DNA from 3 places in the Paenibacillus sp. Z6-24 genome. Region 1 is predicted to be linked to each of the others. Evidence: riboswitches for the same ligand, from Rfam matches in the RefSeq annotation. Region 1 holds a riboswitch; each other region holds the start of a gene.
What was found. A riboswitch is a leader RNA that binds a small molecule or an ion and turns the genes downstream of it on or off. The one in region 1 is predicted to bind thiamine pyrophosphate.

Region 1 (10,073 bases):
GCTGCTCGATGACCGTCGTGCCCCGCACCGCCTCCGCATCCGGCTTGGAAATGGTCGGATAGACAGGGCCGACTCCGAGATAGTCCGCTCCATCTGCGATCGCTTGCTGCGCCTCTTCGAGCGAATGGGCCGAGACGCCAACGATCTTGTCCGGACCGAGACGGCGGCGAATGACCGAAGCGGCTTCGTCGTCCTGACCGACATGTACGCCGTCCGCATTCAGTTCGAGTGCCAGTTCCAGATCATCATTTACGATAAAGGGAATCCCGTGCTCCGCGCAGATCTCCTGCAGACGTCGGGCCAATTGAACACAGGCTGTACCGGTCAGTGCGCCCACTCCCTTTTCCCGGAATTGAAACATGGTGATCCCCCCGGCAATCGCCTGGCGCAGCACCTGCTCCGGCGTCTCTGTACAGTTTACACTGCCCATGACCAGATAGAGCTTCAACCAGCGGCGCATGATGTCGGTATCAGGACGGCTCATGAGTATACCCCCTCTGCCGATAGGCAAAATGGTTGGTCGGACCGTGTACTGAACCGATCCCCAGCCCATCCTCTATCGCTGCCTGGATAAACTGCTTGGCGGTATGCACCGCTTCAAGCACAGAGCGGCCCCGGGCGAGCTCTGCGGTAACTGCAGCGGAATACGTACATCCTGTTCCATGGGTATGCGGCGTATCGATGCGCGGTGTCTCCAGATAATGATAGTTCTGCCCGTCGTAGAGCACATCGACGGCACCTGCTGTCGACAGATCATGACCGCCTTTGACAATCGCATAGCGTGCGCCCATATCGGTCAGTCGGCGGGCCGCTTCTTCCCGGTCCTGCAGCTGCCGGATGCTCATGCCGGTCAGCAGTTCCGCTTCCGGCACATTCGGTGTGACGATCTCGGCGAGCGGCAGCAGATGCCTGGTCAATGCCTGAACCGCCTCCTGCTGGAGCAGTACGGAGCCTCCTTTGGCGACCATGACCGGATCGATCACAAGATTGCGCCAGCCATATCGCTGCACCGCCTGTGCCACTTCATGAATAATGTCTGCGCTGAACAGCATCCCTGTCTTGACTGCTTCGGGTGCCAGATCTTCCCCGATCGAATCCAGCTGGCGGATTACGCCTTCCGGATCGACCGGATAGACGCCCTGTACACCTGCCGTGTTCTGGGCGGTCACTGCCGTAATGACCGACATGCCGTAGACGCCGAGTTCCTGAAAAGTTTTCAGATCGGCCTGTATGCCTGCTCCGCCGCCGCTGTCCGAGCCGGCGATCGTTAATGCCTGATGGATGCTCATGTTTGTTTGCACTCCTTTGAATTAGGGATATAGGGATATAAAATGTACTGCCTGACTATCCTGCCAAGCCTGGCCACATCTACAGGGTCTCGATCCGTGCCCGCTGCTGCACTTGTTCAGGAGTCAGCAGGGACAGCTGATTGATGAACTCCACTTGAAAACTGCCGGTTCCCTGCCCTTCTGTACGCTCTGCTGCCATCTCTGCCGCTATGCCGTAGAAAGCCAGCGCTTCCGCTGCTGCCTGCAGCCAGTGCTCCCGGCCTCCGGCAGCCGCTGCAAAAGCGGCCACCACCGAGCTGAGCAGACACCCTGCACCGGTCACCTTGGTCAGCAGCGGATGTCCGTTCGCCACCGTCAGGGTCGCCTGACCGTCAGTGATAATATCCTCCTCCCCCGTCACAATCACGATGGAGCCCAGCTGCTCGGCTGCCTGGCGGGCCAACTGAGTACGATCTCCCTCTCCTGCCCCGGCATCGACGCCGCGGATATTCCATTCGGCTCCGGCTACATTCGCAATCTCTGCCACATTGCCGCGCAGAAAATCGATCTTGACCTGCTCGCTAATCCGGCGGGCCGAATCTGTGCGATAAGCGGTTGCTCCCGCTCCAACCGGATCGAACACAACCGGCACTCCCGCCCGATTGGCAGACTGTCCTGCCAGTAGAATGGACTGCACCGTATATTCATCGAGCGTGCCCATATTCAGCATGACCGCTCCAGACATCGCGGCGACATCCGCCACTTCTTCATGCGCATACGCCATAAAGGGCGAAGCTCCCAGAGCCAGCAGCCCATTGGCTGTAAAGTTGGTCACCACCACATTGGTAATATTGTGAATGAGCGGATTCTGCTCACGCACCTTTTGCAAATAAGACATCCCTTCTCCTCCTCGACTGTACAAACTGTATACAAAAAAGACCCATTCACCTCCAGCAGGAGATCAATGGGTCGTATCATTCATTCAGGTATATCGTGCCGTATAGGCATGAGTGAAATCCGCGTCCACTTCCCTCCGCTGGTATAACCCAGATCAGGTTCCAAGGGTCCGGACATAATCCGTCTCAGCCTCGCGGCTCCCCTAGTGAATTCAAAGCAATATGATGAGTAAGGATTGCACACCGAACGTCTTGCGCTGCCGGTGTCCTCTGGTCTCTTTATAGTTACGATCTTATAAGGATATCCGCCGACTGTCAAATCCACAGCCGTGCCGGTTCATGCTCCATTACAGAGCTTTAATATCCATACACAGCCTTATAAGATGTACATATGCCAAACGGTCAGATCATCCAGTGCTGCCACTGCGTCTGTGCCGCTTCACGTCCGGCGAGCCATTCGCGTGTATAACGAAGCAGTTCGCGGCGATGCGGACCGGAAGAATACGTATGATCCGCCTGGAAAATAATCTGCTTGTCACAGCGCCCTTCCTGCCGGGTCCAGAACTCCTGCTGGTACAAAAAGGCATAATCCACCGGAATCACATCATCCCCGGTACCATGCACGACCAATACATCGCCGCTGAACTGGCGCGCTTCGATGAACGGCTGGTAATTGCCCAGCGACTCAAAGTAAACCGGCTTGAAGCAGTAGCCCAGATAATCCGCTTCCCCTTCGATTACCGCCTGATCATACGTCTCGCGACCGACAATTTTCACAATATCATTAAAAGGATGACCCACCGCCGACCACAGTACCAGATGCTTGATCCGGTGATCGCGGACAGCAGTCAGTATTGCTACCGCTCCGCCAAGGCTGTGACCGATCAGCGTGACCCGGGTCGGATCAATATCGCTGCAGTTCATGACATAATCGAGCACAGTGCGGGTCTGCGCGACCATGGAGTCCAGTCCCTGCTGACCATATAGTCCACTGCTTTCCCCACAGCCCGCGTAATCAAAGCGAACGACCATGTATCCATCAGCAGCCAGTTCACGGGCGCTGTTGACGAACAAGCGGTCCACACCGATCCGGCTGCCGACAAAACCGTGACAGATAATAATCAGCGGTGTACGGTCCTTGCCTTTGCCCTGTGTATCGGTCTGACGGTCATGCGTCGGATAGTGAATACTGGCTGTTAAATCCACTTCCTGATGGCGAATAACGATATTCCTCTCCATAATGATTCCTCCCCGCAATAGCTGTGTATATAATCAGAAAACTCCTATTTTTTTAAAGGTGAAATATTTAATTTAAATAATTCCGATGAGTTTAATATGATTTAAAGTAACATTATAGTAGCATCCCGGGAATTCAATTGTCAATGGAGCAAAAGTGTGGCAGAATAATAGCTTCCAGACCGATCTCCGGCACTATAGGCAGCCGGTATAAATAGGGATATATTCAGGTACAATTGATTACGATTGGAGGAACGATTATGAGTACTGTGCGTCATTTGGTAAAGGATATTAATTCAATTCGCGATCAGCTCAAACAGGATAATCTGAGCTATTATGACGATGTCATCGTGCATGTACGGGACGCTCGTATCCGCCGCGAATCGGGTGAGGAACTGCTGCTGGAGATGGGACGGCACCTGCTGGACGCCCAGCAAAAAGGCAAAAGTGCCCGCCAGCTGTTTGGCAAGGAATCGGACAGTTATGCCAATCAGCTCATCGAGAATCTGCCGGAGGCCCGGCAGCTGAGCAAACCGATGTATTATCTGATGATTGTCTGGGTCGCGCTTACATGGGTGTTCCTGCTGCAGGCACTGATGGGCTTTTTCAAAATCAATATCAGCGGCTCGGGCGTTGTCGGTGAAATCAGCCTCTCCACCCTGATCCTGGTCGCTGCCGGTGCGATTGTACTGGTCGAACTCGTTCGCCGCGTCGCCGATCAACCTGTAGAGAAGAGCGATCTGGACCGTCCGCGAATGCAGATCAATGCCCGCTCGGTCATGTCCTATCTGATCGTCATGATTGCGATCATTGTCGTCGGAACCTATCTGCGCAATGTGATGCCGGTGCTGGTCATCTCGCCGTGGGTGAGTCTGATTCTGTGCATTATCGGGATTCTCGGCCAGAAGCTTATCTTTATGCGCCGCTGAGTGGTTGGCTCCGCTGCGCTTTGTTTGTTGTTCGAATTATCCAGCAACTACGGCATTCTGCATTTAATATAGAAAGAAGCCTCCGGTCAATTGCGCAGCGGAGGCTTTTTTTGTGATCAGAAATGTCTTGCGCAGCATAACCATAAAGCTGAGTAACAGCGGAATACTAGCCGCTGTACCGCAACTTCGCAATTGCTGTGCCCGTCTTTTATAATAGAGGCAGACATGCATTCGCCGGCTAAGCAAATGGTTAATATAACGAGAGCAGCCTGACATCATGAATCATGGTGTACACAACGAACAATCAAAGGAGTTTTATTTATGAAAAAAACCAGTCTATTGCTTGCAAGTCTGATGCTGATCACGGTATTATCCGCATGCTCGGGCAACAATAATTCCAGTGCACCGGCACCGAGCACCACTCCGAATACCGAGAATTCCGGCGGTACGGCTCCGGATACAGCCAATCCTGCCGCACCGGACAGCTCTTCCAATGCTTCCGCCGAAGAGACCAAAATCACCGCCAATAAAAAGCTGGTGCTTGGATTGTATAACGATGTATTCAACGGTCATCAGCTGGACAAGGTCAACCAGTATGTGGCAGAAGATTATGTACAGCATGATTCGGCTTCCGCAACCGGTCGTGAAGGATTCGTGTCCTACTTTACACCGTTCTTCGAGCAGAATGCCGATTACAAATTCACTGTACGCGGCATGGTCGGCCAGGGTGATCTGGTCGCTGTCTTCTCCGAGCCATCCGCACCGGCAGGAGATGCAGCCAAAGCTTCCGCTGGTGCTGTAGTCGACATTTACCGAATCGCGGACAATCTGATCGCCGAACACTGGAGCGTGGCTCCATCCCAGCTGACCGGTTCCGAGAAGCCGGCTGATCTGCTGCCGTCGACTTCTACCGAAGCGGCTGTCGCCGATACGCCGCGAGCTACTGTTGCAGCCAATGCGAACTTTGTCAAAAATTTCTATGAATCGTTTTTCAATCAGCATAATACCGATGCTGCCAACGAAGCAGTCAGTGAAAATGTCGTTCAGCATGGCTCCGGCATCGCTAACGGCCGTGACGCACTCACCAGCCATTATCTGACCGAGTTCCGTGCGCATCCGGACAGCACAGCCAAAGTGGTCAATGTGATCGCTGAAGGCGATCTGGTCGTCGTTCACAGCCAGATGCAAAATAGTGCCGATGATCGCGGTACGGCTGTCGCCCATATTTTCCGGATCGAGAATGGTCAGATTGCCGAGATGTGGACACTGAGCCAGCCGGTACCGGAGCAATCCGCCAATGAAAATACGATGTTCTAATAACAGCCGGGCAGGAATAGATTCGCACTCCGGCTTCCACAGTCGCTCTCCATCCATATAGGAGAGCGGCTTTTTTTGCTCTGCTGCCGTATCCGCATGCCGGGCGTCTCCTATAAGTCGTCCCTAATCCGGTCCGACAGGCCTGCAAAAAGGACAACCCGGGATGATCAGTCCGTTTATATAGGACATTCTACATGATTCGACAGTAGCATAAAATTTCAGACTCCTTTTTCCGATGTTATATAAGGGCAGTTTAATTCTGCTCACTCAGTTGACAGAAAAGGAGCCTGCGAAATGCGAATCCGGCGTATCCGTAATCTATTCATCATCCTACTGTATATCACCATCGCCTTCGTCGTGACCTTCTATGTGCTGAGCCTGAAGTATCCACATGCTTCCGCTTTCTCCTATGAGACATGCAGGGCCACATATGATATGACCGATGATCTGTTTAAGACGCTGAACGGCGAAGTCCCCGAAGGAGCCGCCAATGTCGCTTCCGCTTCGGAAGTGAGCCACAGCGCCCCTCCCGGCAAAGCCAGTCACATCCCGGTGCTGATGTATCACTACGTCGTACCTGAAAAGTATAATGTTGAACCAAATAACGCGCGCATCAATCTGGAAGCTTTTGAAGAAGGCATCAAATATTTGCATGACGAGGGTTATTATACCGCTACGCTCAAAGAACTGGAGCGCTATGTGAGAGGCGAGATCCAACTGCCCAAGAAAACAGTCGTCCTGACTTTTGACGACGGCTATCAGAACAATGTGGTCTATGCCTATCCGGTACTTAAAAAGTACGGCTTCCATGCCTCAATCTTCATCGTCGGTACCAAGCTCAAGGATCACAAGCAAAAATTCATCCCCACCGCCAAAACCACCATTTCCCGCAAGGAAATGAAAGCGACCCGCGATGTATTCGAGTATCACAGTCATACGTACAATCTGCATTACAAGCGGCTTGTACAGTGCGCCGAATATTATGCAGCCGGCAAGGACAGCGCACGCTTCACCCATGATATCCAGCTCATGAAATCCAAAACCGGCATTGATACACCATACTTTGCCTACCCTTATGGAGAATACGATCCCAAAATGGTCTATGATCTTAAAATGAACGGATACCGTATGGCCTTTACGGTACGCCCCGGCTATGTGCATCCCGGTGACGATCCGATGTACCTGCCGCGCATGAACGTGACTTCGACGACTACAGTCAAGCATCTGCTTAATTTACCGGACAATCCAGCATAACGTCTCAATTTGCTGGACAATCCAGCATAAGGCTTCTATTTGCTGGAGAATCCAGCAGATCCGGTCAAGTTAAAATAACCGCAGCCCTGCGATAAATAAATAATCAACCCTGGCCTGAGCCTGCCTCTTCCCTGAAAGGAAGTGGTAGCATTAGGCCTTTTTTTGCATTTTTAGATTTATTTACTCAAAATAGAGATATGCGGGTAATAAATAATAATTATGCCGGTACATCTATAGGATGACCGGCAGCCATTCCCTGTATACAAAGGAGCCCGACACCATGACTCTCGGCGAATGCCTGAACCAGCTGCACAACGATCTGCTGCTGATTGACCTGAGCCGTCCCGGCTATCCGACCCGTACGGTAGCGGAGCTGAAGAAGACTATGCCGCTTGATGACGAGGGCTATGAGGTACGCATCCGCAGCTTCAATTTCGGCCGTACCCAGAAAAGATCAATCGCCAAAATCGACGGCCCGAATTTATGGAATGAAACTTAACGCCTTATTTTACACAGCGTTAACAAAAGAAGGCTATACTGGCTACATATGATGTATTTTTGCAGATTTCGACAATATTCCTATGTGTCCTGCACTATACTGGTAGTACCAGTACGCTAGGACAGGAAGCAAATGATTAACCGGAGGCATTATGGAAAACAAACATGGACAACAACAATCTCAGTCGTCTTATATCAACCGTGACTTAAGCTGGATCGAATTCAACACCCGCGTGCTTGAAGAGGCCCAGGACCCGGAGACTCCCCTGCTGGAGAGAATCAAGTTTCTCGGTATTGTATCCCGCAATCTAGACGAGTTCATGAGCGTCAGAGTAGCCGGTATCCGTAACCAGATCAAGGCCGGATACACCAAAAAGGACTTTACCGGCTATACACCGGCAGGTCTCTACAAGCGCCTGACCAAAAAAGTTGAAAAAATGGTCTCCCAGCAATATCGTATCTACCGCGACATGATCCGTCAGCTGGGCAAGCAGGGTATTACGGTTAACCGCTATACGGATCTTACCGCTTCCCAGCAAAAAGCTGCGGATATTTATTATCATGATGTGATCTATCCGGTGCTGACACCGATGGCGGTCGATCAGAGCCGTCCGTTCCCGCTCGTGCATGGACTGAATGTGTATGTATCGGTCGTGCTCGAACGTAAAGGTGAAAAGCATGAAGATGCGGAAGACAGCGACAAATATTATTTTGCCATCGTACAGATTCCTTCGAATCTGCCGCGTATGGTCGCGCTGCCGCATCGCCAGAACAGTAAAAAGCAGCAGTACGTTATCATCGAGGATCTGATCTGTCATCATGTGCATACGCTGTTCGGCGGCTACGAACCGGTGGCAGTAAATGCTTTCCGGCTGACCCGTAATGCCGATCTCGACATTAACGAAGAAGATGCGGAAGACCTGATGGAAGAGATCGAGAACCAGCTGCGCAAACGCAGACGCGGAGCACCGGTCCGCCTGGAGATCCAGAAGGATATCCATCCGTATGCGATGGAGATGCTGATGGAGGAATTCGATATCAGCGAGGCGGTATTCGAGATTGACGGTCCGCTGGATCTTGGCTTCCTGCTGTCCTTTTCCGATTCGATTCAGGGGCATGACTCCCTCCGCTACCCGCCGGAGATTCCAAGGTACTCTCCCGAATTCCCGGAAGGCAGTGAAACGGATTACTTCAGCGTGCTCAAGGAACGCGATGTGCTGCTGTATCATCCGTATGAATCGTTTGATGCAATCAGCGACTTTATCGAACAGGCTGCCGAAGATCCGGATGTCATGGCGATCAAGATGACACTGTACCGTGTAAGCGGCAAGTCCTCCCTGATCCACTCGCTCGCCAAAGCCGCCGAATCCGGCAAGCAGGTAACCGTTGTAGTGGAGCTGAAGGCCCGCTTTGATGAAGAGCGCAATATTGTCTGGGCGCGCATGCTGGAAAAAGCCGGCTGTCATGTAGTGTACGGTCTCGTCGGCCTCAAGACACATGCCAAGGTCATTCTTGTCGTACGCCGCGAAGGCAGCATGCTGCGCCGGTATATTCATATCGGTACCGGTAACTATAATGCCTCGACCGCCAAGAGTTATACCGATGTCGGCCTTTTGACCGTAAATCAGCAGATCGGGGAAGATGCTTCCGAGGTGTTCAATCATATTACCGGATACACGGAGAGCCATGACTGGAAAGCGGTAGCTGTTGCGCCAGACACGATGATGAACAAGTTCATTGAGCTGATCCAGCGTGAAGCCGACCATGCCCGCAACGGCAAACCGGCACGGATCATCGCCAAAATGAATTCCCTGTCCAATCAGCGCATGATCGACGAACTGTACGCCGCTTCCCAGGCTGGCGTGGATATCGATCTGATCATCCGCGGTGTCTGCTGTCTGCGTCCGGGTATTCCGGGCCTGAGCGACCGTATCCGGGTACGCAGCATCGTCGACCGGTATCTGGAGCATTCACGTGTCTATGCCTTTGACAATGGAGGCGATCCGGAAGTATGGCTTTCCAGCGCGGACTGGATGACCCGCAACCTGACCCGCCGGGTTGAGTTGATGTGCCCGCTGTTCGACAAAAACACAAAAACCGCTATGCTGAATATTCTGAACCTTATCCTTGAGGATAACGTCAAAGCCAGAATACTCCTGCCCAGCGGCAATTATGAATTATTCAAAAATGGTAAACCGCCGCTGCGCAGTCAGTTCAAAGCATGGGATGTCAGTTCGTGGAAACCGTATGTACCACCAACCGGACCCGCACATCCCACTCCTTCTCCAAATCTTTAACAGCGTCGGTAATATCGTTTAATTCCATAGAGGCTTCGGTGCGACAGTGTATGGTCAGCTCGAAGTCTCTTCCTTTGCGTACAGCGGTCATGCGATCGACCGGCTGTGTCTCGCTCGTATCCATAGCGGCGGCGAGCTGAAGCAGCGCCCCGAGTCGACGAATACGCTCTTCATCCTTGGGATGCAGAATATCCGCGTATTCCACGGAGATGCGTCTTTTCTTGATCTTGCCTTTGCTTCCGAAGATGGCGATAAAAGCGACCAGCACCGTCTCCCGGTGATCCAACCCGGCTACTGCGCGGGTCGTCAGCAGGTAGCGGGTGTGTTCCTCATATTCATGGTAGCCGACCTTCATCCCGACCTGGTGCATCAGGGCTG
Region 2 (10,073 bases), 350 kb from region 1:
ATCGTACGGTCGGTCCCGGCGAGCCCGCCAAGTGCAGCCACCGTAATCGGGAAAAAGCAGACCAGCACAATCACGATCAGCTTGGACAATAGCCCGAATCCGAACCAGATAATGAGCAGCGGCCCGAGGGCGATCAGTGGAATATTCTGGCTCAGGATCAGCAGCGGATAGAGGGCCCGTCGCAGAAACGGAATATAGTGCAGCACACCGGCGACGATCAATCCGGTCGCTGCCCCGATGCCGAATCCGGCCAGTGTCAGCTTCAGCGTCGCCCATGTATGCCCGAGCAGACTGACGTAGCTTTTCTCCGCTTCCCGGGCGATCCGGGCGGGACTTGGCAGAATCCAGTCCTCAATCTGGAAAAGGGAGGTAGCCATCTGCCATAGCACCAGTAACAAAACGACCGCCCCAAAGGGCGGCCATATGCCTTTCCACCATGCTCTGATGGACATTAGCGGTATTTCTCCGTTAATCCGTCCATGCTGATGCCGGATGGATTATGTGCGATTTTGATCTGGGAAATGATACTCGGGCTGCCCTTTTCCACCAGCGCCTCATGCATCTTCTGTACAACCTCCAGCAGCTGCGGAAGTTCGCCTTCCAGCGTCGTCTCCAGCGGATGCACTTCATATTTCAGTCCGGAAGCCTGAATGACCGCAATCGCGGCATCGACGTAATCATAGGAATTTTCATTATTAACGGTCTTCGGAATGACCTGAATGCTCAGTAGTGTCGTAGCCATGATTTAATAACCTCCTGGTAGAATGACTGTAGTATTGAATTCGATCAGGCAAAATAAATTAATGATACCGGCAGCGATACGGCCGGCGATTCAGCGCCCGGGAGCCGTACTGCTTGATTTTGCTTCTTATTTACTACTGTCTGCTGCAGGCAGATAGTCGTTGGTAAATGCCTTGGAAGCATCCAGCTTGTCGTCGAGCAGACCCTGTTCATACATCCAGTCGGCATAACCGGACCAGATCTCAGGCTTCTGCATGCCCCACTGTTTGGCATCATCCTGATATTTGGGTGACAGCCACTTCTGGCTGGCTTGGACCAGTTCAGGGTCCAGATCCGGTACCGCCTGGATCAGAATATCTGCGGCTTTGTCCGGATTGGCGATTGTATATTCATAGCCCTTGGCGGTTGCTGCCATGAATGCCTTGACCAGATCGGGGTCCTGCTGAATCTGCTTCTCGTTGGTCACGATGACCGGTGTGTAATAGTCCAGATTCGGTGAATAATCCTTGACGTACATCATGTTGAGCGGCTCTCCGCGCAGTTCGGCCTCCACGCCGGTCCAGCCGTAGAAGATCCAGGCAAAGTCGATGCCTTTTTTAACCGCTGTGAAAAAGTCGGCGTCCCCGATATTGACGCTTTTCACCTTGGTTACATCCCCGCCGTCAGTCGTCATGATCGATTTCATAACCGCTTCCTCAACCGGTGAGCCCCATGCGCCATAAGATTTGCCTTCCATATCCTTGGGCGTCTTGATTCCGCGGTCGACCGGCGAAGCAAAACCGGAAGTGTTATGCTGAATCACGGCTGCAATGGAGACGAGCGGTACACCCTGCACACGGGCCTGGGTCACGCTCTCCTGATAGCTGATGCCAAATGGCACTTTGCCCGAGGCGACCATCGTATCTGCACCGCCCTGTCCCGGCGCAATAATCTCTACATTTAATCCGGCATCCTTGTAGTAACCCATCTGCTGGGCGACATAGAGACCGGTATGGTTCGTATTCGGTGTCCAGTCCAGCACGACCTGTACATCCTTAAGTGCGCTGCCGCTCGTGCCTGCGGTGTCCTGACCGCCGGCTGCCGGACTGCTGCTTCCGCTCTGACCTCCGCATCCTGCCGTGATAAGCAGCAGGCATACCGCCAATAGCGGCAGAAGCTTGTTCCAGTGTCTGTTCATTTCGTTACCCCTTCTTCCTTCTATATAAAAAGATATAAAAAAAGCGCCCCGGATCGGGACGTCATAGGTGCATATCGTATGAGACACATACAATGCTTGATTCGCTTCCTACGCTGGCATTATCCAGATCAGGTAAAGGGTCTGTATTGGTCGAATACACTCTCAGCCGGCTAGCCCAGCTCCCCCAGATCGTATGCGCTTTTTCTAGCTGTAATTATAGACGAGTGCCTGCCTGCTGTCCAGCAAGAGAGGCATCCGGGAAAGGTGGAACAGGCCGGGAAGGTTCAGCTTCTTGCTGACCGGGTAAGTATCCAGTATAGGCACTCAAAGTTAAGTACTATCTAAAATTCAGCGCCATGCAGTACAGGCGTGTTGAATTATCCAAGTCCATATCGCGGAAGGAGCTTGATCATGAGTCAAACACCAGTAGAACAATCTATCGTTAAAGCACTGGAAGAGAACCGTTTTTGTGCATTTGGCACAGTGGAGAACAATAAACCAAAGGTGCGCTATATGGCCGTATATAATGAAGGTCTGAACATTCATCTGGCAACAGACCGCAAAACACAAAAAGTGGATGAACTGGAACAGAACCCGAACTGCTATCTGCTGCTTGGTTATGAAAAAGGCGGCAATAACGAAGTGGTTGAGATCGAAGCGACCTGTGCCGTGTCCACGAATGACGAGCTGAAGCAGCGCGTCTGGAAAGACGAATTCAAAAACTGGTTCTCCGGACCGGATGATCCCGACTATGTGGTACTTGATATTACACCACAGACGATTGAGTATACCGACAAAGAAGGTCAGAAACAGACCTGGAACAGCTAAGTCGCCTTTCCGTCGAATACCTGACAGCATTCCTGTAACAAGTGATTCAGCATAAGATTGTATAATCCGGTGACGAATTTTGTAAAATGCGCAGGCATACTACAGAATCGGCACCGGATTTTTTGTCATTTTTTGCTTCCAATAAAAGGATAAAATAGGGACCCTAGAAACTTGATCAACAGCATGAATTTAGGGTATAAACAATGTATTACTACAAATTTTATCTATTTCAAATATAAGGTAATTGCAAGAAGTGAAAGGGGTAATCTACAGGAGGTGCTTTCCTTGGACCTAAAAAAGATCGAGCAGCAGATTGAACAGGAACGCCGCATATTGAACCAGATGGCCGAAGAGCACGGAATCCGCGATCACCGGGTGATCGACCAGTCCGAACAGCTGGATCGTATTCTGGACTCTTATTTACAGCATAAACACCGCAAAGGGAATCAACCTGCAACCGGTATGAGTCAATAAGGATATATATAAGCCGTCATACATCACAGAGAGCAGCATGTCCTTTGTTTTGGTTTGCTGGATTTGGATAAAAAAACGAATAATATCTGACGTATATATGTTATATATACGTCTTTTTTGTAACTAATTTAGTAAAAATCGTAAAAATGAATCAAATATCCCTTCAAATATATCAATTGATAGTATAAGATTCTATCATGTCACTATATGCTTTGCTCTTTTATGCGTCTACACTCTCATTTTATTTCAGCAATATGTAAATAGTAGTGTAAATCCGTAAATCAATTTCACACCCGCTTTACATATGCTTTATACATAGATGAGTGTAAGCGTTTATACTGAAAGAATCAGAGAACGTATATGTGCTGAATATATTCGGGAGGGGTTTTGATTTTGAATCTGGGGAAAAAGACACTCAAGAAAACAGTAGCGGCGATTGCAGCGCTGCACCTGTTTGGCATCACGGCTATGCCGGCATTTGCGGCGGATACAACTACTGCAGGTACAACGGTTAAGCTTCGTCTGATGGAGACAACTGACCTGCACACGAATATGGTGAACTATGATTACTATTCAGACAAACCTACGGATGAATACGGTTTCGCCAAGACGGCAACGCTGATTAAAGCGGCGCGCGCCGAAGCTGCGAACAGTGTATTGATCGATAATGGTGATCTGCTGCAAGGCACACCGCTGGGTGATTATGTAGCCAAAATCGAACCGCTCGCTCAAAATGCGACCCATCCGATTTATGAAGCCATGAATCCGCTCGGTTTTGATGCAGCAACCTATGGTAACCATGAGTTTAACTATGGACTCGATTTTCTGAATCAGGCTGTAAAAGGTGCCAAGTTCCCTTATGTGAACGCTAATATTTATAAAGACAACGGAAACGGTGAAGGTACCGAAAACTACTTTACACCGTACGTTATTCTGGATAAAGAAGTAACCGACGAAGCCGGAGCAAAACACACGCTCAAAGTAGGCGTACTCGGTCTGGTCACTCCGCAAATCATGCAGTGGGATGGCGGCCACCTGAACGGCAAGGTCATCACCAAGGATATTGTGGAGACTGCCAAAAAATTCGTGCCGGAAATGAAAGAAAAAGGTGCAGACATTATTATTGCAGCTGCCCATACCGGCTATGATGATGCTCCGCAAACCAATATGATGGAGAACGCGGTACTTTATCTCAGCCAGGTGCCGGATATTGATGCCATCATGTTCGGCCATGCACACAAAGTCTTCCCGGGTACTGACTTTACAGGCAAAACCGGTGTAGATCTGGAAAAAGGAACAATTAACGGTGTTCCGGCAGTAGAGCCTGGATTCTGGGGTGACCATCTCGGCGTCATCGATCTGGAACTGAAGCAGACAGGAGAGGATTGGGAAGTTACCGACTCTCAGGTAGCAGCTCGTCCTGTCTATGATAAAGCAGCCAAAAAAGTGCTGGCTGAAGTAGACCAATCTGTGGTAGATGCTGTCTACAAAGAGCATCAGGCTACCATCAATTATGTGCGCGGACCTGTAGGCGAGACCTCTTCCCGCATTACGAGCTATTTTGCACTGGTACAGGATGATCCTTCGATACAGATCGTAACCAATGCACAAAAATGGTATCTGGAGCAAAAGCTGAAAGGTACAGAAGTGGAAGATCTGCCTATTCTGTCTGCAGGTGCACCATTCAAGGCAGGCGGACGCTCTGGCCCGGCGTATTACACTGATATTGCTGCAGGAACGATTGCTATCAAAAACGTATCCGACCTGTATGTATATCCAAACACTGTCTATGCCGTAAAAGTAAATGGCGCAGAAGTGAAAAACTGGCTGGAATGGTCTGCAGGACAGTTCAACCAGATCGATCCATCCAAATCCGGCGAGCAGCCGCTGATCAACATGGATTTCCCGACGTATAACTTTGACGTTATTGATGGTGTAACCTATCAGATCGACGTGACCCAGCCGCAGAAATACGATGCCAAAGGCACACTCGTTAACGAGTCCGCCAACCGTATCGTCAACCTGCAGTACAATGGCAAGCCGATCGATCCCAAGCAGGAATTTATCGTAGCGACCAATAACTATCGTGCTTCTTCATCCAAGCTGGCGAACCCTGATGGCAAACGCATCGTACTGGCTGCTCCGGATGAGAACCGTCAGGTAATTATCGATTACATCCGTGAGAACGGTACAATCAACCCGACCGCGGACGGCAACTGGTCCCTGGCTCCGGTCAAAGGCAATGCCAAAGTAACATTCACCTCTTCACCAAAAGCACAGGATGCCCTGAAAGCAGCACCGTCTCTGACGGCAGGCGGCAGCAGTGAGCAGATTGCTTATGCAGGCGAAGGCACCGATGGATTCGCCAATTATACACTGGATCTGTCCAAAGCAGCATCCCCAGCAGCAGGCACCAAGCCAGCAGCTCCTGCCAAGGACAAACCGGCTAAACCGGCAGCTCCAGCAGCGACCAAACCTGCGAAGCCAGCGAAACCTGCTGTGCCAACCAAGCCGGCCAAGCCCGTTCCGGCAGCGACTGCAGAAGAAGGTACGTATACAATCCAAAAAGGCGACAACCTCTATCGCATCAGTCTTCAATACGGTGTGACTTGGCAGGAACTCGCCAAGTACAACAAAATCACCGACCCTACCGGTCTGCAGGTAGGCGACGTACTGGAGATTCCAGCGAGCTAATCGAACGCATCCAGTTATGCATTGTATGTACTACAGTAAAAGGCTGTCGGATCTTCCGGCAGCCTTTTATTTGCTGAATCTTCGGATGCTGCTACGCTCCAAATTGCTGTGTCGTATCGAAAATACTCTCGTTAGTTTGCTTTTTACAAGCTAATGTGATTGGATAAAATTATATAAATTACCCATATGTGTATTATAGATAGAGATATATTAACAGGGATAAAGAAACGAGGAAGGCGGAGTGTCATGAAACCAACAATTGGGATCAATTGGAAGCTGATTAATCTGTCTGCGTGGCTGGTCGTCATCTTGTCGTATGTGCTGCCTTTTGAGCCGGGTGATAACATAGGGATTCAGATAGGATTTCCGCTCTCTTTTATGACTATTTATGAGATAGAGGGGCAGCGTAATCTGCTTTCTGCCTATCGTATGGATCTGCTAGCATTTCTGTTGGATGCTGCGCTCCTATATGGTGTGTCTCTGGTCTGCTTGAGACTGTACAAGCATTTTAGAAGGTAGAGAAAGAAGAGGCTTTGGTAATTATGGAGAGCGTAGACGTTTAACTGCGGTCTTTTTGTTATTTCCGCAATCTTTTACATTAAGAGCAAAGAATAGTATTACGATGAGGATTGTACCGGTCGATATATATAGGGATCTAAAACGTAAACATAATGATATTGTATTTTAGTAACAGGGAGGACCCCCATGAATTGTAGCGGATGCAGTTTTATTCAACCGATTGAAGATCAAGGCACGGTGTCATTGCGCCCGCTCTCCCCTTCCCTTGAGCAGTTAATCAGGCAGCAGTCTTATGACTTTTATATAGTAGAAGATATTGGTTCGATCTCCTATCATTCACGAGAGCAGATGCTGGATATTTTGAAATGGGTCAGAGAGCTGCGTGATGTCGAAGAAAATAAACTGTCGATCGGAATTCTTGGCATGGACGATATTGGTGGCGAACCAGCCTGGTTTCCGTTGTCTATGCTGATCACACGTCTGCAGAACTACGATATTGTAGAGATTATCCGTCAAAAGCAGTTTACCAGCCATATGCAGCCAATCGTGAATGAACAGGAGCAAATCATCGCTTATGAGTTCCTGCTGCGTCCGATTCCGGATGGACCGGGTTTCCAGCCGTATCAGCTGTTCGAAGTAGCTCATCGTACGGGTCTTCACTCCTTCTTGGACCGGGCAGCCCGCATCTCGGCAATCGAGACGAGCGCGCTGCATCTGCCATCCGGTGTGAAGCGGTTTATTAACTTTTTACCGTCGTCCATCTATAATCCCAAATACTGCCTTAGTCATACCTTTGCGGCGATTGAGCGCCTGAAGCTGAATCCGCAGGATTTTGTGTTTGAGGTTGTGGAGACCGAGAATATTATGGAAATGCCCAAGCTGCAGGATATCTTCGATGTCTACCGGAGCAACGGTATCAACGTGGCACTCGATGATGTGGGCTCCGGCTATTCCCTGCCCGAGCTGATCGGCAAGCTCAAGCCCGATTACGTCAAAATCGACCGCGGCCTGATCGACGGCTGCGACCGGGACGAGCAGAAGCAGCGGGATATCCGCAATATTGCCGAACGTACCTGGGATATCGGCAGCCATGTATTGGCGGAGGGTATTGAACGCCGCGAAGAATTCGAATTCTGTCGCAGTATCGGTATCAATCTGGCACAGGGATATCTGTTTGGCAAACCTGCAGAGCGTCCGTTTACAGTCATGTAAATTGTATATATAAAAAAGAAGCCCCTAATGACTTAGGGGCTTTTGTTGTATCTATTGAACAATAACCCGGCAGAATCTCTTTTCGGAACGAGGGCAGCGCATCCGTCTAACTTAAGCTTTCAGACTTTTGAACTCTTCGTAAGCAGCCATAATCTTGTTGTAATCCTCGCTGTCCTTGGCAAACCCGGTCACATCACTCACGACAGGTCCAATGTCATCGGCCTGGATACGACCCTGCAATTCGGCAGACTGTGGATCGTTGCTATTGTCGTACAGGAAAGCGGCGGCTGCACCCTGCAGCAGGTGATCGCGGCCCAATCCCAGCTCGGCAGCCATATTGGCCGGTCCGATCAGACGGTCGGCAGGACCCAGCTTGCGCAGCGGCTCACGACCGACGCGGATGACTTCATCACGGATATACGGGTTTTTGAAGCGAGTCTCGATTTTGTCGATGTATTTGGCATGTTCTGCCGCATCGAATCCGTATTTTTGCACCAGGGCAGCGCCGCTTTCTTCCATCGCCGGGCGTGCAATCGCGCGTACGGAATCATCCTGGATGCTCTGGTCAATCGTCTCGATGCCTTTCAGGAAGCCCAGATAAGCAGTGATCGCATGACCGGTGTTCAGGGTGAACAGCTTGCGCTGTACATAAGCGACCAGGTTGTCGGTCAGCTTCATGCCGTCGATCTGCGGCGTGCCGCCTTTGAGCTTCGGTTCTTCGACGATCCACTCATGGAAAGCTTCCACACCTACATCCAGCAGGTTCTCACCCTGGAAAGGAGGCACGATCCGGTCGACGGAACAGTTGGCAAATCCGACATGCTCACGCGCATACGCTTTGCCTTCTTCGGACAGATGGATCTCCACCTGCTCCTGCAGATGGCTGGTCGCACCAACCATGTTCTCGCAGGCGATAACATTCAGCGGACCTGCACCAGCTGCACGACGGGCTTCGATACCCTGGGCAATTGTAGGTGCGATGAATTTGAGCACATTCGGTCCTACTGCAGTTGTGATGATCTCGGCACTGGCGATCTCGTCGACGATTTCCGGGCCATTGGACATGCAGCCGGAGACGTTGGTAATCGTCTCGACGCTTTTTTCCAGATCGAGAATGTGGATCTGGTAGCTCTTTTTCTCGTTCAGTTCCTGGATCATCTGTTCATTCACATCTGCGAATACGACATGGTAACCGGCATTTGCCAGCAAAGCTCCGATAAATCCGCGACCGATATTGCCTGCACCAAACTGAATTGCTTTTTTCATAACTTGCACCTCCGTAAGTATAGGCTTGCTGCCGGTTTGCAGGAATATTCAGACAGCCGAATATTGGCTTTCATGAATCATTGCCATAAGGGCAGCAACCGTAAATGGGTGCCCGTACACGTATCGTCTACGGGCAAGAATATGGATAAACAGGTTAAATCAGCAGTTGATTCGCTGCTGATTTAACCATGAGAAATTTGCTATTCAATATTAGATAGAGAATGTGCGGTAGATTTCATTGGCATCTGTAACCTGAGCCAGATGGTGAACGACAGACTCGTCTTCGATCGCTTCCGCAATCTTGGTCAGGATCTGCAGATGTTCGCCGCCTGCACCGGCAATACCGATAACGAGATACGCTTTGCCGCCTTCAAACTCTACGCCCTGCGGATATTGCAGAACGACGATACCGGAAGTCTGAATTTGCTTTTTCGCTTCGCCGACACCGTGAGGAATGGCTACGCCGTTACCAATGTAAGTGGTAGCGACTTTCTCGCGCTCATGCATGGCTGTTACATAGTCCGGTTTGACATAACCGGAGCTTGCCAGCAGTTCACCGGCTCTGCGGATCGCATCTTCTTTGGGTTCGCTGGCCAGGCCGAGTACGATATTTTCCTTGCGCAGTACACCGGAACCTTGAGCTGGAGCGGAAGTGCTATCCTTTGTATCTTCTACCACGTGTGGAGCGTTGTGACTGAGTACTTCGCTGACTTCACGTTTGACGCCGGCAGCTTCATCCGGAATGGAAGATTTGGCATTGCCTGCTGCTGTGTCTTTCAGCTTGTTGATCATTTCATCATAGATCGGGTTGTTGATAAAGTTGTCGATCGATACATGTTGTGCATTTGGCGCTTTGCCGCGTGCACGGCTGGTCAGGTTCTGCTGGGTCACGACGATATCGGCATCCCCAGGGATGGCATCAACCGCAGAGTTGGTGACCTGAATCGGCAGACCAGCCTGCTGTACTTTTTTGCGGAAAGATGAAGCACCCATTGCACTGGAACCCATACCTGCATCACAGGCAAATACGATTTTGCGAACTTCACCGGTTTGCAGATCAGCAGCTGTTGTCAGTGCCGGACCGGAAGCATTCCCGCCAGTTTTCATGTTTTTGGAAGCGGATTGTGCTTTTTCCAGATCCTCATCGCCAACGGAAGCTTTG
Region 3 (10,073 bases), 2.1 Mb from region 1:
CCGCTTTGCTGGAACACCGGATTGACAGCTACGGCTATCGGATTATTGAGAAGGATCGCCCGGGCCAGCTCAATCAGGAACTGCTCAAGCAGCACGGCATCCAGCCGGGTCCCGTGTATGGCAAGCTGAAAAACGGCGGCAGCGTAGAGCTGGAAAATGGAGAAACCTTGCATTCCCATCAGGTGGTCGGTGCGCCGAAAAAGGGTAAAATCGTTACTATTCTCGGTGATACCCGCCCTTGTCCAAATGTGGAGAAGCTCGCATATGGTGCGAATCTGCTGGTTCACGAAGCTACGTTCAGCAATGATCTGAAAGATACGGCGCGCAAATATTATCACAGTACATCTGTACAGGCTGCAGAGGCGGCAAAAGCATCACAGGTGGGCGAACTGATTATGACTCACTTTAGCTCGCGCTATAAGGACGATGAGCAGCTTCATTCGTTGTTGGAAGAAGCCCAAAGTATATTTGCCAACACACAGCTCGCGGAGGAGCATAAGCTTTTTCCGGTGCATTAATCCGTAGATTCCAACAGACCGGTTGCGGCAGGGTAAGCAAAGCGTTTGCCTTATGCCGCAACTTTTTTTACAATGGGGATTGTGAGTAATAGAGAGGATGGCTTGAAAATGAGCAATCGCAAAGGATTACTGATTGATCTCGATGGTACATTGTATCACGGTAACCGCGTGATTCCGGGTGCTGCCGAATGGATAAGCAGCCTGGATCAGGCAAATATTCCTTATTTATATGTAACAAATAATTCTTCCCGTACGGCAGAAGGGGTGGCAGAACATCTGCGCGGTCTCGGCATTGAGGCTTCTGCAGAGCGTGTATGCACGTCTGCGCTTGCCGCTGCAGCCTACATCGCGGCAGAATCGCCTGGAGCATCCGTATATGTAATTGGTGAACCGGGATTGTATGAGGCAGTTGCCGAAGCAGGGCTGCATACCACCGAGCAGCAGCCGGATTATGTGCTGCAGGGGATTGACCGGTCTTTTACATATGAGAAGTTAACGAGAGCATTGCGGCTGATTGGAGAGGGAGCGCGTTTTGTATTGACAAACCCCGATCTTCAGCTACCTTCTCATGATGGGCTGCTGCCTGGAGCAGGGACGCTGGGAGCAGCAATTTCTGCGGCTGCAGGTGTGGAGCCTGTTGTGATCGGCAAGCCTTCTTCCATTTTGATGAAATATGCGATGGAACGCCTGGGACTGCCTGCTGCGGATACGATTGTAGTAGGAGATAATATGATGACAGATATTGCAGCAGGAGCTGCCGCGGGCTGTTATACTGTGCTGGTGACAACCGGTGTGACAACAATGGATAATCTGGCCGGTCACCAGCATCGTACAGGTGTGAAGCCGGACCGAATCTGTCAGACATTGGCCGAGATTGGATCCGATCAGTTATAAGAATTGGCCGGTCTAACCGCTCATGTGATTATGAAATACAGAAATGATACTTGGAGAGAGAGGGATAAACCCATGCCTGAATTGCCAGAACTCGAAAATTATAAGGTTCAATTGACAGGTTATATCTTGAATGTAGCTATTGAGAAAATGGTCGTTCATCGTCCAAAAGCAACAAATATTGAAGCAGATCATGTCAATCTGATGCTGGCGGGCAACCGGATTGCTTTTATTGAACGTCGCGGCAAATATCTGAACCTGCATTTGCACAGCGGCCATCGCCTGCTGATCAGCATCGTGCTCGGAAGTTCGCTGTATTATGGTATCCGTGAGCAGAATGCGGACCGCAAGTCGGATGTAGAGCTGCAATTTGAAGATGGTACTGCGTTGTATTATACAGCCGGACGCCAGGGATTGATGTATTTCTGTTCCGCCAAGGAAACACAAGCCTACTTTGCCGATCTGGGACCTGAAGCAACTGACCGCAAACTGACCAGGGAGCAGTTTATCACCCTGTTAAAAGGTCGCCGGGGCGCACTCAAGACCGCACTGGTCAATCAGTCCCTGATTGCAGGTATCGGAAGCTACTATGCGGATGAAATTGCTTTTACGGCAGGACTGTTGCCTTCAGCCAAAGTACAGGATCTTGACGACGAAGCCTTGTCCAAACTGTACAATGCAATGCACATTGTACTAGAAGAAGCGATTGAAGCAGGCGGTCATATGGAAGGACAGCCGCTGACAGCGAACGATTCGCTGACCGGTGGATTCCATGCGCTGCGCCGTGTCTACGAACGCGAAGGAGAACCTTCGGTACGCTCTGCGACAGATAAAGTGGTCAAAACCGATGTGGCAGGCAAAAAAGCCTACTATTGTCCGGCATCCCAGTTCGAGCAGTAATCCGGGAGGAAAAGGCTGATGATCAATCTGTATATGGATGATTACCGTCCCTGCCCTGACGGATTCGCGCTGGCAAGAGACGGAGAGGAATGTTTGATGATGCTCCGCGAATGCGAAGTGAACATCCTTTCGCTCGATCATGAGCTTGGTTTTGGCCAGATGGATGGAACGGATGTTGTCAAAGCCATGATTCATGAGGGATTGTATGCCAGGGAAATCTATTTGCATACCTCCAGCATGTACGGCAAGAAAAAGATGTATGAACTGCTTTACCAGGCGAAGCCGGAAGGGGTTATTGTGCATAATGGCCCGATGCCGGCAGAGCTGTTGGAACAAATCGCCCGTGCAGCTGCACGCGGCAAATAATACAGGGAGTGATGGCCGTGATTCAGGAATTAACGGAGCAGCAGGCTCTGGAAATGGCCTCACAATCCGGAGAGGCCATTGCGATCTACGTATACACTCCGTTATGCGGTACCTGCCGGATGGGGCGGCGGATGCTGGAGACTTCGCTTCCACTGCTGCCGGATCATATGGTCTATGCGCTGAATATCAATTTTGCTCCCCGGTTTGTACAGGCTTATGAAATAACAAGTGTTCCCTGCCTGATCGCATTTGAAGCCTGGCGCGTTAAAAGTCCGCACATGCTCTACCGGATGGAGTCGGTACAGCGTATACTTGAACATATACGTAGTGTTATTGCATAAACTATTGGAGGCTATAAGAATATTCATGAATGATGAGAATACTATACAGCAGGAGCAGGACACACAGGCGGAATCCCGCTGGATCGGAACGGCCAATCACGGATTCGCCGCATATGCGCAGGAGGAACTGAAACGCAGCTTTGGCTCCGTAAAAAGTTCAGTGCTGATCCATAGTGAAGTGCTTTTGCTGACACTTCCTGCAGCACCGGAAGATGTCATTGCCCGTCTGAAAATGGAACCGCCGATGTTCCTGCGTCATATCCAGCCGGTACGCTACGATCTGGTGCTGGAGCAGCTGGAACCCGGAGAACATCCGCTGGATGTACTGACCGAACTGCTGCTCAAGCGCGAAGAATTATACGGCATATCGCTGTCGGTGCAGGTGCGCAAGACTGCAGACGCAGACGTCGCAGAGAACATGTCCGAGCTTCGCCATCTGCTCGAAGAACGTCTGGCTTCGCTGCACTCCGAATATACCGTGCAGAATCCCGATCTGATCCTGTCTGTCTTCTGGACAGCAGACCGTCTGTATGCAGGCATATCGCTTCCGCAAGATAACCTGTCTGACTGGAATGGAGGGGCGGTACGCTTTCAGCGGGAAGAAGGGCAGATTTCACGTGCCAAATTCAAGCTGCTGGAAGCGGAAAAGGTGTTTGGTATTGATTTTACAAGCTTCCGCTCCGCCCTGGATGTGGGAGCTGCACCTGGAGGCTGGACGTCGTTTCTGCTTGAGCGAGGCATGAAGGTAACAGCTGTCGATCCTGCCAAAATGCATCCTTCCCTGCAAAACCATCCGAATCTCAAAGTGATCCGGCGCAATGCATCCGAGGTGAAGCTCAGTGCAGGAGAATTTGATCTGCTCGTCTGTGATATGAGCTGGAGCCCCAAACTGACCGCACGGCTCGTTATTGATCTGCTGGATGCAGTCGTGCCCGGTGGTACGGTCATCGTTACCGTTAAACTGATGCATAAAAAACCGCTTGCGCTGATCAAAGAGGTTATCCATATGTTCGAGGAATCCAGACTTCAGATACAGCGAGCCAAGCAGCTTTTCCACAATCGCGACGAGATTACGCTGTATATGGTGAAATACTAATCTGTAACGGTTTATATATCTTTGAGAGGGATGTGCTGTGCGTTATGCAAAATGCAATCTATCGTTATTTACCGGATATGGAACGCTTTATCGAACAGGTACGCTGTATTCCCGAAGCGGAGCTGCAATTCAAGCCTGACCCGGCAGCATGGAGTATTCACGAGATTGTTGTTCATCTGTATGATGTAGAGATTGTACTGCAGCATCGGCTGAAGGCCATACTGGCGGATGACAATCCGGTAATCATCGCTTTTGATCAGGATCGCTGGGCACAGCGGCTTGGATATGCTTCACTCGATCTGGAGCATCATTTGCAGGCGCTGCTGGCTATGCGCAAAGCATTTGCGCCTGTACTGGAGACGATTACTGAAGAGGACCAGAAGCGTACAGGTCAGCATAATATAGACGGCGAGATTACGGCTCGTGATCTGGTAGAAAAGCTCTGCGTTACTCATTTGGAAGGCCATGTGAATCAGGTTCAGCGCAATCGCGAAGCATTTGCAGTACAAAAATGATTCCGTGTAATAGTATGAGTCTTTAGGCTCATATACCCCTTTACAAACTTAGAGAAATTCATTATAATGTAGGTATATGGATACACAATGGATAGGGAAAGCATCCCGTCTTCTGAACAGACAGTTCATGTCTGCTTGGTAAGACGGAGGCTTTCCCTTTTTTGTTGTATCAATGAAGGGAGAGATACATATGATTCATTCAACCCGGCTGTATGAGGGAATGGTGCTTGCAGAGCGCTATCGTATTGACGAGAAACTGGGCAGCGGGGGGATGAGCCACGTCTATCTGGCTCATGATCTGAGATTGCCCGGCAAGAAATGGGCTGTAAAAGAAAGTATCTCTCCGCCATCTCAGTACAGGCAGGTAGCGGCAGAAGCGAAAATGCTAACAACGCTCAGTCATCCGTTTTTACCACGGATTGTCGACTTTATTGCTGATGATCCGGATGGATATACGTATATGGTTATGGATTATATCGAAGGAGAGACCCTGGAGCAAAAGTTTAAAAGTCAACCTGCCGAAGTGGATGCAGCGTTTATTATACGCTGCGCCGATCAGCTCTGTAGTGTCCTGGAATATTTGCATCAGCATGAGCCTCCGATTGTATTTCGCGATATGAAACCATCCAATGTAATGATCACTTTGGGAATGGATATTCGGCTGATTGATTTTGGCATAGCCCGTACCTTTAAACCAGAGGAAAGCCAGGATACCGTGAAACTGGGCACCATCGGTTTTGCTGCGCCGGAGCAGTACGGAAGTGGACAGACCGATCACCGTTCGGATCTGTACGGACTGGGAGCGCTCCTTCTGTATTTGGCAACCGGAGGGCATTACAGTGAGTGGATGCCTGGCATGGAGAAATTTATAAGGAATGACATACCCAAAGCCATAATTCCGGTCATGTGCAAGCTGCTTCATCATCAGCCATCCGAGCGCTTCCAGTCTGCAGCTGATACGAGGCAGGCACTTGGTCAGGCTGTGAATGAGCACTATAGCCGCGTGCATGGAGAGTCCGGCATATCCGCCAGCAGATGGAACAAGATGACACAGGTCATTGCGGTTATGGGAGCAACATCAGGTACAGGAACTACACATACGGCTGTGTCCATTGCCCATCATCTGGCGAGAAGTCAGCAAAAGGTCGCGCTGGTGGAAATGAACCATATTCCTGGAGCATTTGCCCGTATACAGCAGGTAGCGGTGAACGGAATGGCAGAGCGACATATGCTGCTGGAAGAACGCAAGTTTACACTGGAAGGTGTCGATTACTGGCGTGAATCAGCCAGAGCGGAAGTGGTAGGATTGCTCGGTGGCAGCTACCGGTTTATCATTCTGGATCTGGGGCGTTACCAGCAAAATGACCGGCTGGAAGAATTTCTACGGGCGGATATTCCTATCATTGTTGGATCAGGGGCGGAATGGCGTTACCAGGATGTACTGAAGATGGCTGCCGATCTGCAGCGGTATCCCCAGGATAAATGGCAGTATTGTCTGCCGCTGGCTCCGGAAGATGCGGTACAGCGTCTGCAGCGGGAGCTTCATACGGAGCAGGTACATAGTATTCCCTGGAATCCCGATCCATTTGACCATCAGCCGGCAGCAGCATCGGTGCTGAGAGAATTGCTAAGCGATTATCTGCCTTCCCCGGTGAAAAAGCGCAAACTATGGTTCAATCTACGCTAATCCAGCGAAAAGGAGGAAATCAATGACTACCGTAATGTTCTGGAGTCCGGATGGGGGCCACGGAAGAACTTCATCCCATACAGCCATTGCCGCTGTTACCGCCTCGCTGCAGTATCGGCTGAGATTGCTGCTGTGTCATAACCAGTGTCGTAACCAAAGTGTCGAAGCGGGCTTATTGTCTGCAGATGTACTTATGAATCATACTCATCCGCCTAAAAGGCCGGGAGTAGACCGGATTCGTTATTTGTATGAATCAGGTATTCTGACTCGTAATAATGTATCGGATTATATGATTCCTCTCCTCAAAGATCGACTTGATCTGTTGATCGGCACAGATGAGCGGGAAGAGAAGATGCCGGATCATCTTTTCTGGAAATACCTGCTCACCATAGCCGGGGAATATTACGATCTAATCCTGATGGACGCTGGTTCTGGAACAGAGCAGATGCCGATGCTCGGAGAAGCTGATCTTATCGTTGTCAATCTGAGTCAGAATACAGCACAGTTGAAAACATTTTTCCATGAATATGCCCATGATGAAGTGCTTCGTTCCATACCCTGGATTCCGGTGCTTGGTGCATATCAGCCAGAGTCTCTGCTGACTGCTGCCAGTATTGTTCGCAGATTCGGTGTACATCAGCCTATGTACATGCTGAATTACTACCAGGCTTTTCAAGATGCATGGAACGCGCAGGACCTGCTTTCCTTTATGCGTTACCATTTGATTCTCGACCGGACTCATACGGAATCTGCTGATTTTCTGCGACAGTCTTTTTTTCTGACAGCGGCGGTTATGGAGCAGCTGGGTGGTGTGCCTGTGCTATCAGGCTCTGTTGTCAGGTTTCCTATTTCTACATAATATTTGCTTTATAAGAGCAGTTTTGCTAAGATAAATATGCTTAAATTGAATAGCTACAATGCACTGGGGGAGCCTGTAACGGCTGAGATGGCAGAACTGATTGCCGAACCCTTTGTACCTGATCTGGATTATACCAGCGTAGGGAAGTGGTAGAAGAATAACCTTGGACGAACGAGTATATCAACTGAATCCGATGCAGACTGGATTTAAATTATCATTATGCAGCCGGCGGCAGATACATGAATGAACAGGCAATCCTGTTTCTCATTCATTATTCAGCGCTGAACGGATTAACGGCATCTATCAGGCAATAATACATAAGGATGCACACAATGATATCATCAATGTTTTGACAAGATTATACTTCGGCAGGCTGCTTGTAAAATAGTCCTGTTATTGTTTGAATCAGACAACCACTTTCCTGCGGGAAGGTGGTTTTTTTGCGTTATCGGGTTCTGTCTGATTAGCCTTTAAAGGCACGGTCGGTTCGTTGCTCATTATTCAATTGTACAGATTAGAGATACAGATTAGTCGGTGAGTAGAAAGCAGGAGGTGCATGATGGAGCTGCACATTGTGAGTACAGGCAGTCAGCCGGCAGAGAAGATACTTGCAGTCGGTACACAGGTGCATCACCAGGTAACAGCGATTCACATTCGGGAGAAGCAGTGGTCAGACGATCAGGTGAAAGAATTGATACAAGTCATGCTGCAGGAAGGAATCCCTGCTGCCAAGATTCGCCTCAATAGCAGAGTTCAGCTTGCTGCGGAGCTGGGAATCGGGGGCATCCATTTGCCTGAACAGCACAGTTTCAACAGAGCAGAAGCGGATCGATGGAGGCCAAGTATATCTCTTTCAGACAATAATCTGTCCCGGCATGACATGAAGAGTCTACTGCAAACGGCGTCCGCTTTATACGAACCGGAACAGGGCATTCAGCATCCATGGAAATATATAGCCGGGCGATCCGTACACACTACCGCGCATGCGATACAGGCAGAGCAGGAAGGCATGGATTATCTTTTTTACGGGCATATTTATAAGACACCATCCAAACGGGGAGTTCCGGCCCGCGGAATTCATCAGCTGTATCAGCTATGTGGTGCTGTGCATATTCCTGTTATTGCCATCGGAGGCATTCAGCCGCAGCATGCTGAGGAGTTGGCTCATGCCGGAGCAGCCGGTATAGCTGTCATGTCCGGCATATTCGCAGCCGATGATCCGGCTGAACAGGCTGCTGCCTACAGAGCAGCCTTATCCGCTGCATCAGCTGTGATAGAGAGAACATAGACTGAGGAAGGTGATATGAGCAATGAGAAGCAACGGATATTATGATGCGATTGTAGTCGGAGCTGGTGTAATTGGAGCCTCTATCGCTTATGAATTATCGGTGAAAGGCATGAAAGTAGCCATCATTGAGAAAAATCAGCCTGCATCGGGGGCATCGGGTGCTGCCGGAGGAATGCTGGCAGCGGAGTCGGAACATTTCCAGCATGCGGATCTTCGTCAGTTGGCTCTGTACAGCCGCTCTCTGTACACCGGGCTGACCGAACAGCTATATGAGCTGACAGGTATACATTGTGGATTGCGCAGTGAAGGATTCCTGCTGCCTGTGCAACCACATGATCTGGAACATCATTCTCGTCAGCTTGCTTCTGCAGATCCGGGTTCCGTTGGAGAGCGACTTTATAATAACAAGCAGGATAGCGTACAGGCTGGCAACTCTCATCTGGAATGGTGGGATAATCAGCGTCTGGCAAGGGAAGAGCCATATATCCGCTCAGAGCATGGGATGCTCTACAACCGATCCGAACAGCAGCTTATTCCTTCCCTGCTGAATGAAGCATTGGTGCTGGCGGCAGTATGTCTGGGAGCAGTGTTATATCGGCAGACGGAAGTAAGACGATTGCTGCGTGAACACGGGGAGTATGGAAGGGCTACCGGTGTGGTGACAGAGCAGGGAGTGATGTATGGGGAGCAGATTATTTTGGCTTCCGGACTTGGTAGTGCCAGATTGATCGAGGCTGAAGGATACCGGCTGCCCTTTTTACCGGTCAAAGGAGAACTGCTGGAAATACGCACACCGACAAGCTGGCTGAATCATACGATTTATGGTCATCAAATCTATATTATTCCCAAACAGGGCAATCGCATCTGGATCGGGGCGACAAGTAAGCCCGGCCGAATAGATACGCTGGTAGAAGCCGGGTCAGTCACCGAGCTGTTGTTCAAAGCGCAGCAGTATATTCCGTCCATCACCAACGGGGAACTGGTACGCTGCTGGGCCGGTATACGGCCGGGTACGGCGGACGAGCTGCCTTATATGGGAATGTTGACACCGCTGCCGGGTGTATGGATGGCCTGCGGGCATTATCGTAATGGCATCCTGCTGGCAGCCGGAACCGGACGGATTATGGCGGAAGCCATAGCATCCGGTCAGAGTTCTTCCATCCCGGCAAGTTTTGCTCCGGGCCGTGCACTGCAACACCTTTTGAGACTGCAACCGGAGACGGAAGGGGGGACACCAGTATGGAATTGATGATCAATGGAAAGAGCCGCTCGGTATCGCCGGACGTTCGCACAATCGAGCAGCTGCTTCAATCCCTGCAACTGGGAGAGAAACGCGTTATCGTCGAGTGGAATCAACAAATTTTACAGAAGGAAGAGCATGGTACAACGATGATTGGCAGTGGAGACACACTGGAGATTGTACATTTTGTAGGAGGTGGATGACTTGTTAACGATAGGACAACATACATTTACATCCCGGCTGCTGCTGGGAACCGGGAAATTCAGTGATTTGGATGTGCAGGCTCAAGCAGTGGAAGCATCCGAAACGGAAGTGCTGACATTCGCAGTACGGAGGCTAAACCTGGATCAGCCGGATGAACCGAACTTTTTG

Region 2: linked by a shared signal. The riboswitch ahead of M1D61_RS20220 (ABC transporter substrate-binding protein) and the one ahead of thiM (hydroxyethylthiazole kinase) in region 1 are both predicted to bind thiamine pyrophosphate.
Region 3: linked by a shared signal. The riboswitch ahead of M1D61_RS09910 (thiamine phosphate synthase) and the one ahead of thiM (hydroxyethylthiazole kinase) in region 1 are both predicted to bind thiamine pyrophosphate.

The regions. Positions count from the first base shown of each region.
Region 1 is NZ_CP096398.1:4,310,723-4,320,795, forward strand. Features, by position in the region: gene thiE (thiamine phosphate synthase) at 1-484, opposite strand, end outside; gene thiD (bifunctional hydroxymethylpyrimidine kinase/phosphomethylpyrimidine kinase) at 471-1,289, opposite strand; gene thiM (hydroxyethylthiazole kinase) at 1,369-2,166, opposite strand; TPP riboswitch at 2,280-2,379, opposite strand; gene M1D61_RS18705 (alpha/beta hydrolase) at 2,567-3,403, opposite strand; gene M1D61_RS18710 (DUF1129 family protein) at 3,661-4,329, shown strand; gene M1D61_RS18715 (nuclear transport factor 2 family protein) at 4,651-5,646, shown strand; gene M1D61_RS18720 (polysaccharide deacetylase family protein) at 5,941-6,900, shown strand; gene M1D61_RS18725 (hypothetical protein) at 7,181-7,399, shown strand; gene ppk1 (polyphosphate kinase 1) at 7,551-9,695, shown strand; gene M1D61_RS18735 (Ppx/GppA phosphatase family protein) at 9,628-10,073, opposite strand, start outside.
Region 2 is NZ_CP096398.1:4,659,078-4,669,150, reverse strand. Features, by position in the region: gene M1D61_RS20230 (ABC transporter permease) at 1-452, opposite strand, end outside; gene M1D61_RS20225 (thiamine-binding protein) at 452-742, opposite strand; gene M1D61_RS20220 (ABC transporter substrate-binding protein) at 869-1,918, opposite strand; TPP riboswitch at 2,006-2,114, opposite strand; gene M1D61_RS20215 (pyridoxamine 5'-phosphate oxidase family protein) at 2,330-2,746, shown strand; gene M1D61_RS20210 (aspartyl-phosphate phosphatase Spo0E family protein) at 3,032-3,220, shown strand; gene M1D61_RS20205 (bifunctional 2',3'-cyclic-nucleotide 2'-phosphodiesterase/3'-nucleotidase) at 3,614-5,914, shown strand; gene M1D61_RS20200 (hypothetical protein) at 6,161-6,433, shown strand; gene M1D61_RS20195 (EAL domain-containing protein) at 6,620-7,645, shown strand; gene M1D61_RS20190 (mannitol-1-phosphate 5-dehydrogenase) at 7,757-8,911, opposite strand; gene M1D61_RS20185 (PTS mannitol transporter subunit IICBA) at 9,122-10,073, opposite strand, start outside.
Region 3 is NZ_CP096398.1:2,235,585-2,245,657, forward strand. Features, by position in the region: gene rnz (ribonuclease Z) at 1-518, shown strand, start outside; gene M1D61_RS09870 (TIGR01457 family HAD-type hydrolase) at 627-1,412, shown strand; gene M1D61_RS09875 (Fpg/Nei family DNA glycosylase) at 1,485-2,309, shown strand; gene M1D61_RS09880 (cyclic-phosphate processing receiver domain-containing protein) at 2,328-2,675, shown strand; gene M1D61_RS09885 (thioredoxin family protein) at 2,693-3,016, shown strand; gene M1D61_RS09890 (SAM-dependent methyltransferase) at 3,042-4,112, shown strand; gene M1D61_RS09895 (DinB family protein) at 4,157-4,627, shown strand; gene M1D61_RS09900 (protein kinase domain-containing protein) at 4,818-6,314, shown strand; gene M1D61_RS09905 (hypothetical protein) at 6,337-7,173, shown strand; TPP riboswitch at 7,229-7,335, shown strand; gene M1D61_RS09910 (thiamine phosphate synthase) at 7,730-8,461, shown strand; gene thiO (glycine oxidase ThiO) at 8,484-9,710, shown strand; gene thiS (sulfur carrier protein ThiS) at 9,701-9,904, shown strand; gene M1D61_RS09925 (HisA/HisF-related TIM barrel protein) at 9,906-10,073, shown strand, end outside.